4 regions of the Mesorhizobium sp. CA16 genome follow, and region 2 is predicted to be linked to each of the others. Evidence: predicted binding sites of a transcription regulator. Region 2 holds the regulator's gene; each other region holds the start of a gene.
The links. The regulator LexA, encoded in region 2, represses DNA repair genes until DNA is damaged. The targets are predictions, from matches to a motif close to TGTTCNNNNTGTGTTCNG.

Region 1: LB525_RS17510 (helicase-related protein) is a predicted target of LexA. The motif match lies at 898-915, and genes of this name have one in related genera.
Region 3: LB525_RS26010 (YifB family Mg chelatase-like AAA ATPase) is a predicted target of LexA. The motif match lies at 1,748-1,765, and genes of this name have one in related genera.
Region 4: recA (recombinase RecA) is a predicted target of LexA. The motif match lies at 2,005-2,022, and genes of this name have one in related genera.

What each region holds. Positions count from the first base shown of each region.
Region 1 covers NZ_JAIUHP010000012.1:18,860-21,910, reverse strand. The annotation lists gene LB525_RS17515 (beta-ketoacyl-ACP reductase) at 1-361, shown strand, start outside; gene LB525_RS17510 (helicase-related protein) at 1,081-3,051, shown strand, end outside.
Region 2 covers NZ_JAIUHP010000005.1:155,802-158,852, reverse strand. The annotation lists gene LB525_RS10040 (alpha/beta hydrolase) at 1-68, opposite strand, end outside; gene kynU (kynureninase) at 116-1,363, opposite strand; gene lexA (transcriptional repressor LexA) at 1,797-2,531, shown strand; gene LB525_RS10025 (ComEC/Rec2 family competence protein) at 2,568-3,051, opposite strand, start outside.
Region 3 covers NZ_JAIUHP010000025.1:54,080-57,130, reverse strand. The annotation lists gene LB525_RS26015 (TetR/AcrR family transcriptional regulator) at 1-98, shown strand, start outside; gene LB525_RS26010 (YifB family Mg chelatase-like AAA ATPase) at 127-1,656, opposite strand; gene LB525_RS28750 (glycosyltransferase) at 1,840-2,340, opposite strand; gene gshB (glutathione synthase) at 3,041-3,051, opposite strand, start outside.
Region 4 covers NZ_JAIUHP010000002.1:342,957-346,007, reverse strand. The annotation lists gene alaS (alanine--tRNA ligase) at 1-410, opposite strand, end outside; gene recA (recombinase RecA) at 849-1,946, opposite strand; gene LB525_RS05445 (carbohydrate kinase family protein) at 2,229-3,051, shown strand, end outside.

The DNA.
Region 1 (3,051 bases), on a different contig from region 2:
GCGCGACCGCAAGTTCGGCCGCGTCATCACCATTTCCTCGATCAACGGCCAGAAGGGTCAGATGGGCCAGGTCAATTATTCGGCCTCGAAAGCCGGCGATATCGGCTTCACCAAGGCGCTGGCTCAAGAGGGGGCTCGCGCCGGCATCACAGTCAATGTCGTCTGCCCCGGCTACATCGCCACCGACATGGTCATGGCCGTGCCGGAAAAAGTACGGGAGTCGATCATCGCTCAGATCCCGGTCGGTCGCCTCGGCGAGCCGGAAGAGATCGCGCGCTGCGTCGCCTTCCTGGCTTCCGATGAGGCCGGCTTCATCACCGGCTCGACCATCACCGCCAATGGCGGTCAGTATTTCGCCTGACACCCCAGTAGGTCGCCCGACACCGTTTACCGCCAAAGGCGGCTCCGGCACCGAAGCCGCCTTTTTTGTTCGCCGGCACGCCGGCGCGACACCTTGCCTCAATTCGGCACGCAAAAGTTAACGGCCGCAGCCACGCTCTGTGCATAACCGCTGCGACAAGCTGTGAATCCTCGGTGGGCAAGCTGTGGATAACACCATATCTAGGGGTGAACAAACCGGGAAAGCCGTCGGATCGCTGATTCGTCGCCGATTCGTTCCGGCTTTGGCCGGAAAGTTAACAGTGGACGGTGCAAACGTCACCGAACTCGTTAAAGGCGATTAAGAAAAATCAACAATTTCATAAACTTGAAGTCTGCGCCCAGGTCGGGTCTGACCATTGCCCGGCAAAGGTTAACGACGACCCGGGTCCGGCCGAGGCAAAGCAGGAATCGGGCCAATTCAGCGATTCAGCATGTGGTGAGACTCACCGTCAAAAAATCCACATATAGCCGTGAACAAACCCTGAATCAGAACGAGTCACCGATTCGTCGCTGATTCGTTCCAGACTCGTTCCAGCTGTTAACAAGCGGCCGATTTTGGCTGCCCCCTCCGGCATAGCCAGTTCGCGAGGGAACATTCCGCTTTCGCTTCACGCCCGAAGTCCCTATGTGTCGCCTGTCACACGCGGCGGCAGCGCCGTGCTTCAGACTACGGGCGGCAGAAACCTTATTTCCGAGCCGATGAACATCCAGCCGAAACACTCCCACCCGCTGATCCTTTCGGGCCGCGACGTGACGGCCGTGCTGGGCCCGACCAACACCGGCAAGACGCATCTCGCCATCGAGCGCATGGTCGCGCATGAGACCGGTGTCATCGGCCTCCCGCTGAGGCTGCTCGCCCGCGAGGTCTATGCGCGCGTCTGCGAGAAGGTCGGCGCCCACAAGGTGGCGCTGATCACCGGCGAGGAGAAGATCGTGCCTGCCGGCGCGAAATATTCGGTCTGCACCGTCGAGGCGATGCCGCGCGAGACCGACGCCGCCTTCGTCGCCATCGACGAGGTGCAGCTCGCCGGCGATCTCGAGCGCGGCCATATCTTCACCGATCGTATCCTGCATCTGCGCGGCCGCCAGGAGACGCTGCTCCTGGGCGCGGCCACCATGCATGGCATCCTGCAGCGCCTGTTGAAGGGCGTGTCGGTGGTGACGCGGCCGCGGCTGTCGCACCTTGCCTATGCCGGCTCGAAGAAGCTCACCCGGTTGCCGCGGCGCACGGCGATCGTCGCCTTCTCGGCCGACGAGGTCTATGCGATCGCCGAGCTGATCCGCCGCCAGCAGGGGGGTGCTGCCGTCGTGCTCGGCGCTCTTTCCCCGCGCACCCGAAATGCCCAGGTGGAGATCTTCCAGTCCGGCGATGTCGACTATCTCGTCGCCACCGACGCCATCGGCATGGGCCTGAACCTCGATCTCGATCACGTCGCCTTCGCTCAGAACCGCAAGTTCGACGGCTATCAATACCGCAACCTGACCGCCGCCGAGCTTGGCCAGATCGCCGGCCGCGCCGGCCGGCACCTGCGCGACGGAACGTTCGGCGTCACCGGCCAGGTCGACCCATTCGACGAGGAACTGGTCGCCAAGATCGAGGGACACGATTTCGATCCGGTGAAGGTGCTGCAGTGGCGCACCGCCGATTTCGACTTTTCCAGCCTCGATGCGCTGAAGCGCTCGATCGAGGCCAATGCGCCTGTCGAAGGGCTGACCCGCGCGTTGCCGGCGGTGGATGCGCAGGCACTGGAGCAGCTATCGCGCGACGGCGACATCCGCGGCTTGGCCACCGGCAAGGAGCGCGTGGCGCTGCTTTGGGAAGCCTGCGCGCTCCCCGACTATCGCAAGATCGCGCCGGCACAGCATGCCGATCTTATCGCCTCGATCTATATGGACCTTGCGCGTCACGGCCATGTCGATGAGAATTACATGGCCGAGCAGGTGCGGCGCGCCGACACGACGGAAGGCGATATCGACACGCTGTCGCACCGGATCGCGCAGATCCGCACCTGGACTTTCGTCTCCAACCGCCCCGGCTGGCTGGCCGATCAGCTACACTGGCAGGAAAAGACGCGCGAAATCGAAGACAGATTGTCGGATGCGCTGCATGAGCGGTTGACGAAACGCTTCGTAGACCGCAGGACTTCCGTCCTCATGCGGCGCCTTAGAGAAAATACCATGCCTGAAGCCGAAATCAGCCCGTCCGGAACCGTCCTCGTCGAAGGCCATCACGTCGGCGAGTTGCAGGGGTTCCGCTTCACCGCCGACCAGAGCGCCGGCGGCGAGGACGCCAAGGCGGTGCGCACCGCCGCCCAGAAGGCGCTCGCGGCCGAGTTCGAGGCGCGCGCCGAGCGCTTTGCCGCCTGCGCCAATGGCGACCTGGCTTTGGGCTCGGACGGCGTCCTGCGCTGGATCGGTGCGCCGATCGGCACGCTGGTCGCCGCCGACGAGGCGCTGAAGCCGCGCCTGGTTCTGCTTGCCGACGAGCAGCTGACCGGCCCCGCCCGCGACAAGGTCGCGGCGCGCGCCGAGCGTTTCGTCAATTTCCAGATCGAAACGCTTTTGAAGCCGCTGGTCGACCTGAAGAATGCCGACCAGCTCGCCGGCATCGCGCGCGGCATCGCCTTCCAGCTGGTCGAGCATTTCGGCCTGATCAATCGCCGCGACATC
Region 2 (3,051 bases):
TCGCCGCCGGCGATATTGGCGCCATTTGCATAAGCGTCATCCCAGTCGACAATACGATGTCCCAGCAACGGTATCTCCGCGATCAGATCATTTGTTCGGCATCGCCGATTTAAAGTCAGGTAACGGTTGTTTTGACGGCAAAGCGCGCGTCTTGCCAGACGCCAGTGCGCAGGATGTCCTGCAGCACCTCGACTGCATTCCAGACATCGCGGTAGCCGACATAAAGCGGCGTGAAGCCGAAACGAATGGTGGATGGCGCGCGGAAATCGCCGATCACGCCGCGCTCGATTAAGGCACGCATCACCTGGTAGCCATGCGGATGTGCGAACGAGACCTGGCTGCCGCGCTCGGCGCCTGAGCGCGGGCTCTCCAGCTCAAGACCGAAGCCGCCGCATCTGGCCTCGACAAGCCGGATGAACAGGTCCGTCAGCGCGACGCTTTTTCTCCGCACGGCCCTCATGTCGACATCGTTCCAGAGATCCAGCGCCCCTTTCAGCGCGCGCATCGACAGCACCGGCTGCGTTCCGCACAGGAACCGCCGGATGCCCGTGCCCGCAGCGTAGCCCTGCTCGAACGCGAAAGGCCGGGCATGGCCCCACCAGCCGCTGAGCGGCTGGCGAATGTCGCGGTGATGGCGGTTCGCGGCGTAGATGAAGGCTGGCGAGCCCGGCCCGCCATTGAGATACTTGTAGGTGCAGCCGATGGCGAAATCGGCATTCGAGCCGTCGAGATCCACCGGCAGCGCACCCGCCGTGTGGCAGAGGTCCCAGACGATCAGCGCACCGGCTTCATGAGCCTTGCGGGTGAGCGCCGCCATGTCGCGCAGCCGGCCGGATTTGTAGTTGACGTGGTTGACCAGGATGACCGCGACGCGATCGTCAACCAGTTCCTCAATCGTCGGGGCATCTGCGCATTCGAGCCGCAGCACCGTGCCGGACCGCGTCGATGCGACCCCTTCCGCCATGTAGAGGTCGGTCGGAAAGCTGTCGCCCTCGGCAACAATCACCGAACGCTCGGGCCGCATTGCAAGTGCCGCATGCAGGACCTTGTAGATATTGATCGAAGTCGTGTCGCAAACGACCGTCTGGCCGGGTTTCGCGCCGATCAGCCGTCCTAGCTGGTCACCTAGCTCGATGGGCATATCGAACCAGCCGGCGGTGTTCCAGGCGCGGATGAGATCCCGCGCCCATTCCTGCCTCGTGGCAGTCTCGATCTCGCTGAAGGCGTCGATCGAAGCAGCGCCCAGCGAATTGCCGTCGAGATATAGGACGCCTTCCGGCAAGACGAAGCGATCGCGCGTCGCGCGCAGCGGATCCGCGGCATCCATCGCCTCGACTTCGGCGAGATCAGGAATTCCCCTCATTGTGCTGCCGCCTCCATTTCGATCTGGCCAAGGGGGTTGTCTCACCACCCTCGGCGACAGGGCAAGAACCTTTGGTCCTATGTTAGCTGGTCCATAGACGGCGAAGACTGCGGATCGGAACTTCGCCAAGGTTGGCATTTTGGGTTCGTTTCGTTCACGGTGCCACGCGCTTACGGTACGAGCCGACGTGATCCCAACCACGGCTTCGTGATCGTGTCGCGTTGTATTTCAGCTTAAGGGGAACTCCAAAATCGAGCGGAATCAATGCCGCTGCCCCAGGAGGGGCAGCCGGCCGTCACCGGATGCGACATTGTTTCGGCAGCCTTAACAAATTCACTAAACTTTAAACGGTTGCGGAACACAACTGGAACAGATAGTGTTTGTTCTGGGTTTGTTTTTCTGATTCTGGTTTCAGAACCCGTGGGGGCCGCCGATGCTGACGCGCAAACAACATGAACTCCTGATGTTCATCCATGAACGCCTGAAGGAGAGCGGGATTCCTCCATCATTCGATGAGATGAAGGAGGCGCTCGACCTTGCCTCCAAGTCCGGCATCCACCGGCTGATCACGGCGCTGGAAGAACGCGGCTTCATTCGCCGGCTGCCGAATCGGGCGCGCGCGCTGGAAGTGCTGCGCCTGCCCGACTCGATCGCGCCTGGCCTGAATGCCGCGAAGAAGTTTTCGCCGAGCGTCATCCAGGGCGGCCAAGGCAATCTCAGTCGCCAGATCAAGCCGACGACTCCATCACGCACCCCGACGCCAAGCAATGACGACGAGGCCGCGGCGGCCGTATCCATTCCGGTGATGGGCCGCATCGCCGCCGGCGTGCCGATTGACGCCATCCAGCACCAGACGCATTCGATCTCGGTGCCGCCGGACATGATCATGGGCGGCGAGCATTACGCGTTGGAGGTCAAGGGCGACTCGATGATCGAGGCCGGCATCTTCGACGGCGACACCGTCATCATCCGCAATGCGAACACGGCAAGCCCGGGTGAGATCGTGGTGGCGCTGGTCGACGATGAGGAGGCGACGCTTAAGCGTTTCCGCCGCAAGGGTGCCTCGATCGCGCTCGAGGCCGCCAACCCGGCCTATGAGACCCGGATCTTCGGACCGGATCGGGTCAAGGTTCAGGGCAAGCTCGTCGGACTTATCCGCCGCTACTGAGCAGAACTGCCCGGCCTTCTTCGCCCGAACGACAATCTATTGGGCCGGTGCGGCGGCTGGTTTTTCCGGCTGCTTATAGGGCGCCAGTCCCCTCGCCTCGCGCGTGTATTTCCGCTGCTCGTGCCAGGGTCGGTATGGTTCTACGACCGCGTAGCGGACGGTTGGCCGCGCGGTTGCCGATTGCGGATCGAAGAAAACGGCGGCGCTGCCGTCGCGCGCCAGCTGCCGCTTGGTGACGACGAGCACACGCGGATCGCGGCACGGGTTATAGGCCGTGGCGTCGTTGATGACGATGAGGTCGGCGAAGCCGCAGGCCGGCCGGGCGGTGTCGCGGGTCTCGGCGAGCGCGACGATCGCGCCGGAAGGATGCCGACCGATGCAGAGATCGCCGCTGCAATAGAAGGGCGAGCCGGGCGGCAGGTCGGCGGGATCGGCAATGTCCAGCGTATCTTTGGCGAACCTTTCTGGCGGCACGATCTCCTCGGCTTTCAGCGCCCGTTTCCAGTTGTCGGTGGTGAAC
Region 3 (3,051 bases), on a different contig from region 2:
ACGGGGCGATGATTTCCGCGCGGGCCTATGGCGATGGATCGAGCTTCGCCATGATCCTGGCACCGACGCTGCAGAAGCTGATCCCGGCGCAAGATTGAAGAGGGATGAAAGCCCGATACGCCCGCTTCACGCCGCCTGCGCCATGCGCTGCGCGCTCATGCGATAAGAGATCGCCTCGGCCAGATGGATGCGGCCGACGGTCTCGCTGGCGTCGAGGTCGGCCAGCGTGCGCGCCACTTTCAGCACGCGGTGATAGGCCCGCGCCGAAAAGCCGAGCTTTTCGCTGGCGTCCTTGAGCAGCGTCAGCCCGGCGCTATCGGGCTTGGCGATCTCCTCGATGATCGAGGGCGGGCAGTGCGCGTTGGTGGTGGCGCCCGCGCCCAGTCTTTCCAGCCTTTCGCGCTGCATGGCACGCGCACGTGCCACGCGCTGCGCCACCGAAGCGCTCGTCTCGGCCTTGTCCGGCCGGATGAGGTCGCTCGCCGAGACCGCCGGCACCTCGATCCTGAGGTCGATGCGGTCGAGCAGCGGGCCGGAAATGCGCGCCTGGTATTCGGTGCGGCAGCGGTCGCCGCGCAGGCAGCGATAGCCGGGCTCGCCCGACATGCCGCAGCGGCACGGATTCATCGCCGCCACCAGCTGGATGCGCGCCGGATAAGTGACGCGGTGGTTGGCGCGCGCGATCATGCAGTCGCCTGTTTCCAGCGGCTGGCGCAGCGCATCCAATGTCTGCGGCGTGAATTCCGGCAACTCGTCGAGGAACAGCACGCCGTGATGGGCGAGCGAGACCTCACCCGGACGCGCGCGCAGCCCGCCGCCCACCATCGCCGCCATCGAGGCCGAATGATGCGGGGCGCGGAACGGCCGCCGGTCGGTCAGCTTGCCTTCGCCGAGCTCGCCGGCGACGGAAGCGATCATCGACACTTCGAGCAGCTCCTTCGGCGCCAGCGGCGGCAGGATCGAGGGCAGGCGCTGCGCCAGCATCGACTTGCCCGAGCCGGGCGGCCCGACCATGAGAAGGTTGTGGCCGCCGGCGGCAGCCACTTCGACCGCCCTCTTGGCGCTCTCCTGGCCCTTGATGTCGGCGAGATCCGGCAGGTCGCGCGCAGCAAGCTGGATGCCGGCCTCGGGCCGCGACAGCACCTGCGTGCCGCGAAAATGGTTGGCGACGGCAATCAGGCTGCGCGGCGCAAGGATGTCGAAATCCTTGCCTGCCCAGGCCGCCTCGGGGCCGCAGGCGAAGGGACAGATCAGGCCCTTGCTCTCCGCATTGGCGCCGATCGCCGCCGGCAGCGCGCCGGCAACGCCGGCGATGGTGCCGTCGAGCGACAATTCGCCAAGCACCACATAGCCGGCCAGCATATCGCCGGGGATGGCGCCGAGCGCCGCCATCAGGCCGAGCGCGATCGGCAGGTCGTAATGGCTGCCTTCCTTGGGAAGATCGGCCGGCGCGAGATTCACCGTCACCTTCTTCGACGGCATCGACAGGCCCGACGCATGCAGCGCCGCCTGCACGCGCTCGCGGCTTTCGGCCACCGCCTTGTCCGGCAGGCCGACGATCTGCATGCCGACCTTGCCTGGCCCGACCATCACCTGGACATCGACCGGCAAAGCCTCGATGCCCTGGAAAGCGACCGTGCGAACCCGCGCTACCATTTATCCAAAACCCCCGGCCTCAACGCGCCCGTATCCACCATCGGGCCGCGAGCGCGTAAAGTCCAGACAACCATAGATTTTCGAAACGCGCAAGAACATTACAGGAACATCTATCCGCGAAGATGATGGATTTCGGCCAAAGCTCCTTCTGGACTAAAAGGCCGAGGCGCGCCCAAGCAGCCGCTATCCCCCGTGCTCTCGACCTGTTGAACAAGGCGAGCAGTCCCTCCGGCAATCCGGGCTGTTGCCGTCTAGGCGGTGATGTAAGGCATCGACCGTGCCTGAAAGCGATCGATCGATTGCGATGTGGGGTGGAAGCCACTCCATGACAGGATATCGGAAAGGCCAAGGCATGGCGAACCGGCGCAAAGAGCCGCTTTCCAGAAAAATCTCATTTACAAGGTCTATGAACCGCCGGCGGTCTCGCTCAACTCGTTTCAAAGTTTGCGAACGAATATAAGCCCGGGGGATTCGTCGCTCCTTCAGCGCTAAGACAGCCTCCGCGATGGATCGAGGGTCGGGTGGAACTGTAAGCGAATATTCGTCATCGAGATAAAGGTCTCGACCACCATGGTTCGGGGTCGTGACAACAGGTAGCCCCGCGAGAAGATACTCTGTGCTGGCGAACATTGGTCCCTCTATTGCAGAGAGACAAATTCCCACGGCTGCACGATTTAGATGCATGTTCACATGAGCCGGCGCCAATCGAACAGGTTTGCCGGTGCTGTCAAACTCATTGATAAACACGTGACCCGGCGCGAGCTCCCTGTGCCGATTTACCCGCGCCCTTTCCGACTCCGTCGTGGATGACCCCACTGAATCACGATAAAAGACAAATGCACAACGCTCGATGCCAAGGGACAAGTCGTGGCGTTTCCACGAAGCCAGTTGCGCATTGTATATTGCATCAAATTCTACAGGGATGTCCTCGAGGGGCCTGAATATGTATTCGGATGTTGTTGAAGTCTTGTTGTGCAGGACGGCGGCCTCACCGGACTGATTCAAGAGATCAGCCTCGGCTTGTGTGTTGGATAGGAAGATTAGCGAGTGACGGGGGTTCCCAAGTCTATGCAGGACGGCATAGGTCCGGATCATTTTGACGCTGGAATTGTTTTCGATGGACCAGGTTGGCGAGATGAGAAACCAGGCACGGTGACTGCGTGGAAGGAGAGGCATGTGACTTGCCAATCCAAGGGGCGTACCGGACATTCCCGAATAGGATATGAACGGATCGTCCGACAGCAAACTTGCCTGAAGAGCAGGTTGCGACTTCGCGGAAGAGTACCACCCTTTCCGGAGATAGCGGCGATGACGCAACATTGCTCCGACAATCTCGGATGCGGTAGGAGGCCGATATCCGTGCTGCAGAGTCAACATGCGGCAATTACGCGGCCG
Region 4 (3,051 bases), on a different contig from region 2:
GCCGCCTCGTCGTCGGTGTGATAGACGGTGACCAAGAGCTTGTCTTTCGGCAGACCGAATTCCTTGGTGATCAGGTTCCAGGCAAGCTCGATCGCGCGCTCCTTGAAATAGTCGCCGAACGAGAAATTGCCGAGCATCTCGAAGAAGGTGAGATGGCGCGCCGTGTAGCCGACATTGTCGAGATCGTTGTGCTTGCCGCCGGCGCGGACGCTCTTCTGCGCGGTCGCGGCGCGCGAATAAGGGCGCTTCTCCAGCCCGGTGAAGACGTTCTTGAACTGCACCATGCCGGCGTTGGTGAACATCAGCGTCGGATCGTTGCGCGGCACCAGCGGGCTGGAGGCGACGATCTCGTGGCCCTCCTTGCGGAAGTAGTCGAGGAATGTCGACCGGATGTCGTTCACGCCACTCATTGCATACTGCCTTTTTCGCAAGAACCGCCGGCCCGGCCGGCGGCAAATGGGCTTTGGTGTTTCAGAAGATAGATTGGCCTTTTAGCGATAGCTCTTGTGCCTGTCCAGAAACACGCAAAACAGGCGTGTCGCTCAAAACTGCGCAAGCGGTTTGGGAAAACGACAGGCACAAGCATGGACCAAAGCGCATTGCCTGAATTCATTGCAGCGCTACGCGCTTTGGGCCGATCGGCGGACGAGCGGCGGCTCAGCCCCACCCCGCACAACGCAAAACCGCCGGCACGAAGGCCGGCGGTTCGGGTTACGCAATACAAGAACTCGATTACATAAGCATAAGGCGATAAACCAGGATTGTGGCCGAACTCCGGCTGAGCCAACCAACTATCCTCGGGCGCCTTTGGATCGCCCCGGAGCGCAAAATCCCAGGGTAAACGCACTTTACAGGGCGCCGGCTTCATCCTCGAAACCGTCGTCGCCGCCTTCGGAGCCGCCATTCTCGAGGAATTTCTCGGCGATCAGTCCGGCATTCTGGCGCAACGCAAGCTCGACCTCACGCGCCGTATCGGGATTGTCGCGCAGGAACAGCTTTGCGTTCTCGCGACCCTGGCCGAGGCGCTGGGAATTGTAGGAGAACCAGGCGCCCGACTTCTCGATGACGCCGGCCTTGACGCCGAGATCGATCAGCTCGCCGGTCTTCGACACGCCCTCGCCATACATGATGTCGAACTCGACCACCTTGAAGGGCGGGGCCAGCTTGTTCTTCACCACCTTGACGCGGGTCTGGTTGCCGACGACCTCGTCGCGGTCCTTGACCGAGCCGATGCGGCGGATGTCGAGGCGCACCGAGGCGTAGAATTTCAGCGCGTTGCCGCCGGTGGTCGTCTCGGGCGAGCCGAACATGACGCCGATCTTCATGCGGATCTGGTTGATGAAGATGACCATGGTGTTGGAACGCGAGATCGAGGCGGTCAGCTTGCGCAGCGCCTGGCTCATCAGGCGAGCCTGAAGACCGGGCAGCGAATCGCCCATCTCGCCTTCGATTTCAGCGCGCGGCGTCAGTGCCGCCACCGAGTCGACGACCAGCACGTCGATGGCGCCCGAACGCACCAGCGTGTCGCAGATCTCCAGCGCCTGCTCGCCGGTGTCGGGCTGCGAAATCAAAAGGTTCTCGAGGTCGACGCCAAGCTTGCGGGCATAGACCGGATCGAGCGCGTGCTCGGCATCGACGAAGGCGCAGATACCGCCCTTCTTCTGGGCTTCCGCAACCGTGTGCAGCGCCAGCGTCGTCTTGCCCGAACTTTCCGGCCCGTAGATTTCGATGATGCGGCCGCGCGGCAGGCCGCCGACGCCGAGCGCGATGTCGAGGCCGAGCGAGCCGGTCGGCACGGTTTCGATCTCGACCACCTGCTCGTTGGCGCCGAGCCGCATGATCGAGCCCTTGCCGAACGCGCGCTCGATTTGCGACAGCGCCGCGTCCAGAGCCTTTGATTTGTCCACTGCCTTATCCTCTACAAGCCGCAAAGAATTCTGAGCCATGATACATCACCCCTTGGTCGTCAATGAAGGCCGGACAATCCGTGATCCCTGCTTGTTTTGTACCTTTTTTGTTCTCATTTGGCAAGAGGCAACAAATATCTGAAAAATAATCAATATCTGGATTTGTTCTATTTTTGTCTCACCAGGGCTGGTGCAGAGTGCAACCACGGGTCCAGAAGAGATTTCGATACCCGGCCGTCCGAATCGCGACCCCGATTGCAGGGCGGCGCGCAGAAACCTAGTGTGCGCGGCCGCACGATCAACGAAAGTCATCGACCCGAAATGTCGACATCCCCAACAATCCTGGCGCTTGGCGGCGCCCATATCGACCGGCGCGGCCAGGTCTCGGGCGTCTATGTGCCCGCGGCTTCGAATCCCGGCATCATGCGCGAGGACGTCGGCGGCGTGGTTTTCAACGCGCTGCGCAGCGTGGTGAAGCGCGGCGTGTCGGCCTCGCTGATCTCGGTGCGTGGCGGTGACGCTGCGGCGGACACAGTCGCCTCGGCGATCGACAACGCCGGGATAACCGACCTTTCGGTGGTGTTCCTCGACCGAACGACGCCAAGCTACACGGCGCTGATCGATGCCGAAGGCGAGTTGATCGTCGGGCTTGCCGACATGGCGCTCTACGATCTTGCCTTCCCCAAACAAATAAGGCGCGCCAAGGTGCGCGAGGCGATCGCCGCCACCGACGCCATCCTGTGCGACGCCAACCTGCCGACGGCCGCGCTGGAGCGTCTGCTGGCGCTTGCCGGCGGCCGGCCGGTCTTCGCCATCGCCGTCTCGCCGGCCAAGGTCGTCCGCCTGGCGCCGCTGCTCGACAACCTGTCGCTGCTCTTCATGAACCGCCGCGAGGCCGCCGCGCTGGTCGGCGCGGAGCCATCCGGCGAAACGCTCGTCGACGCGCTCCGGCGGGCTGGCCTGAACGCCGGCGTGGTCACGTCCGGCAGCGCTCCGGTGCTGGGCTTCGACGATACCGGCATCTTCGAGATCGACCCGCCCGCGCCGCGCAAGGTGGCCGACGTGACCGGCGCCGGCGACGCCTTGACCGGCGCAACCGTCGCCGCCTTGTTGCGCGGCCTGCCGCTGCGCGCAGCACTACGCG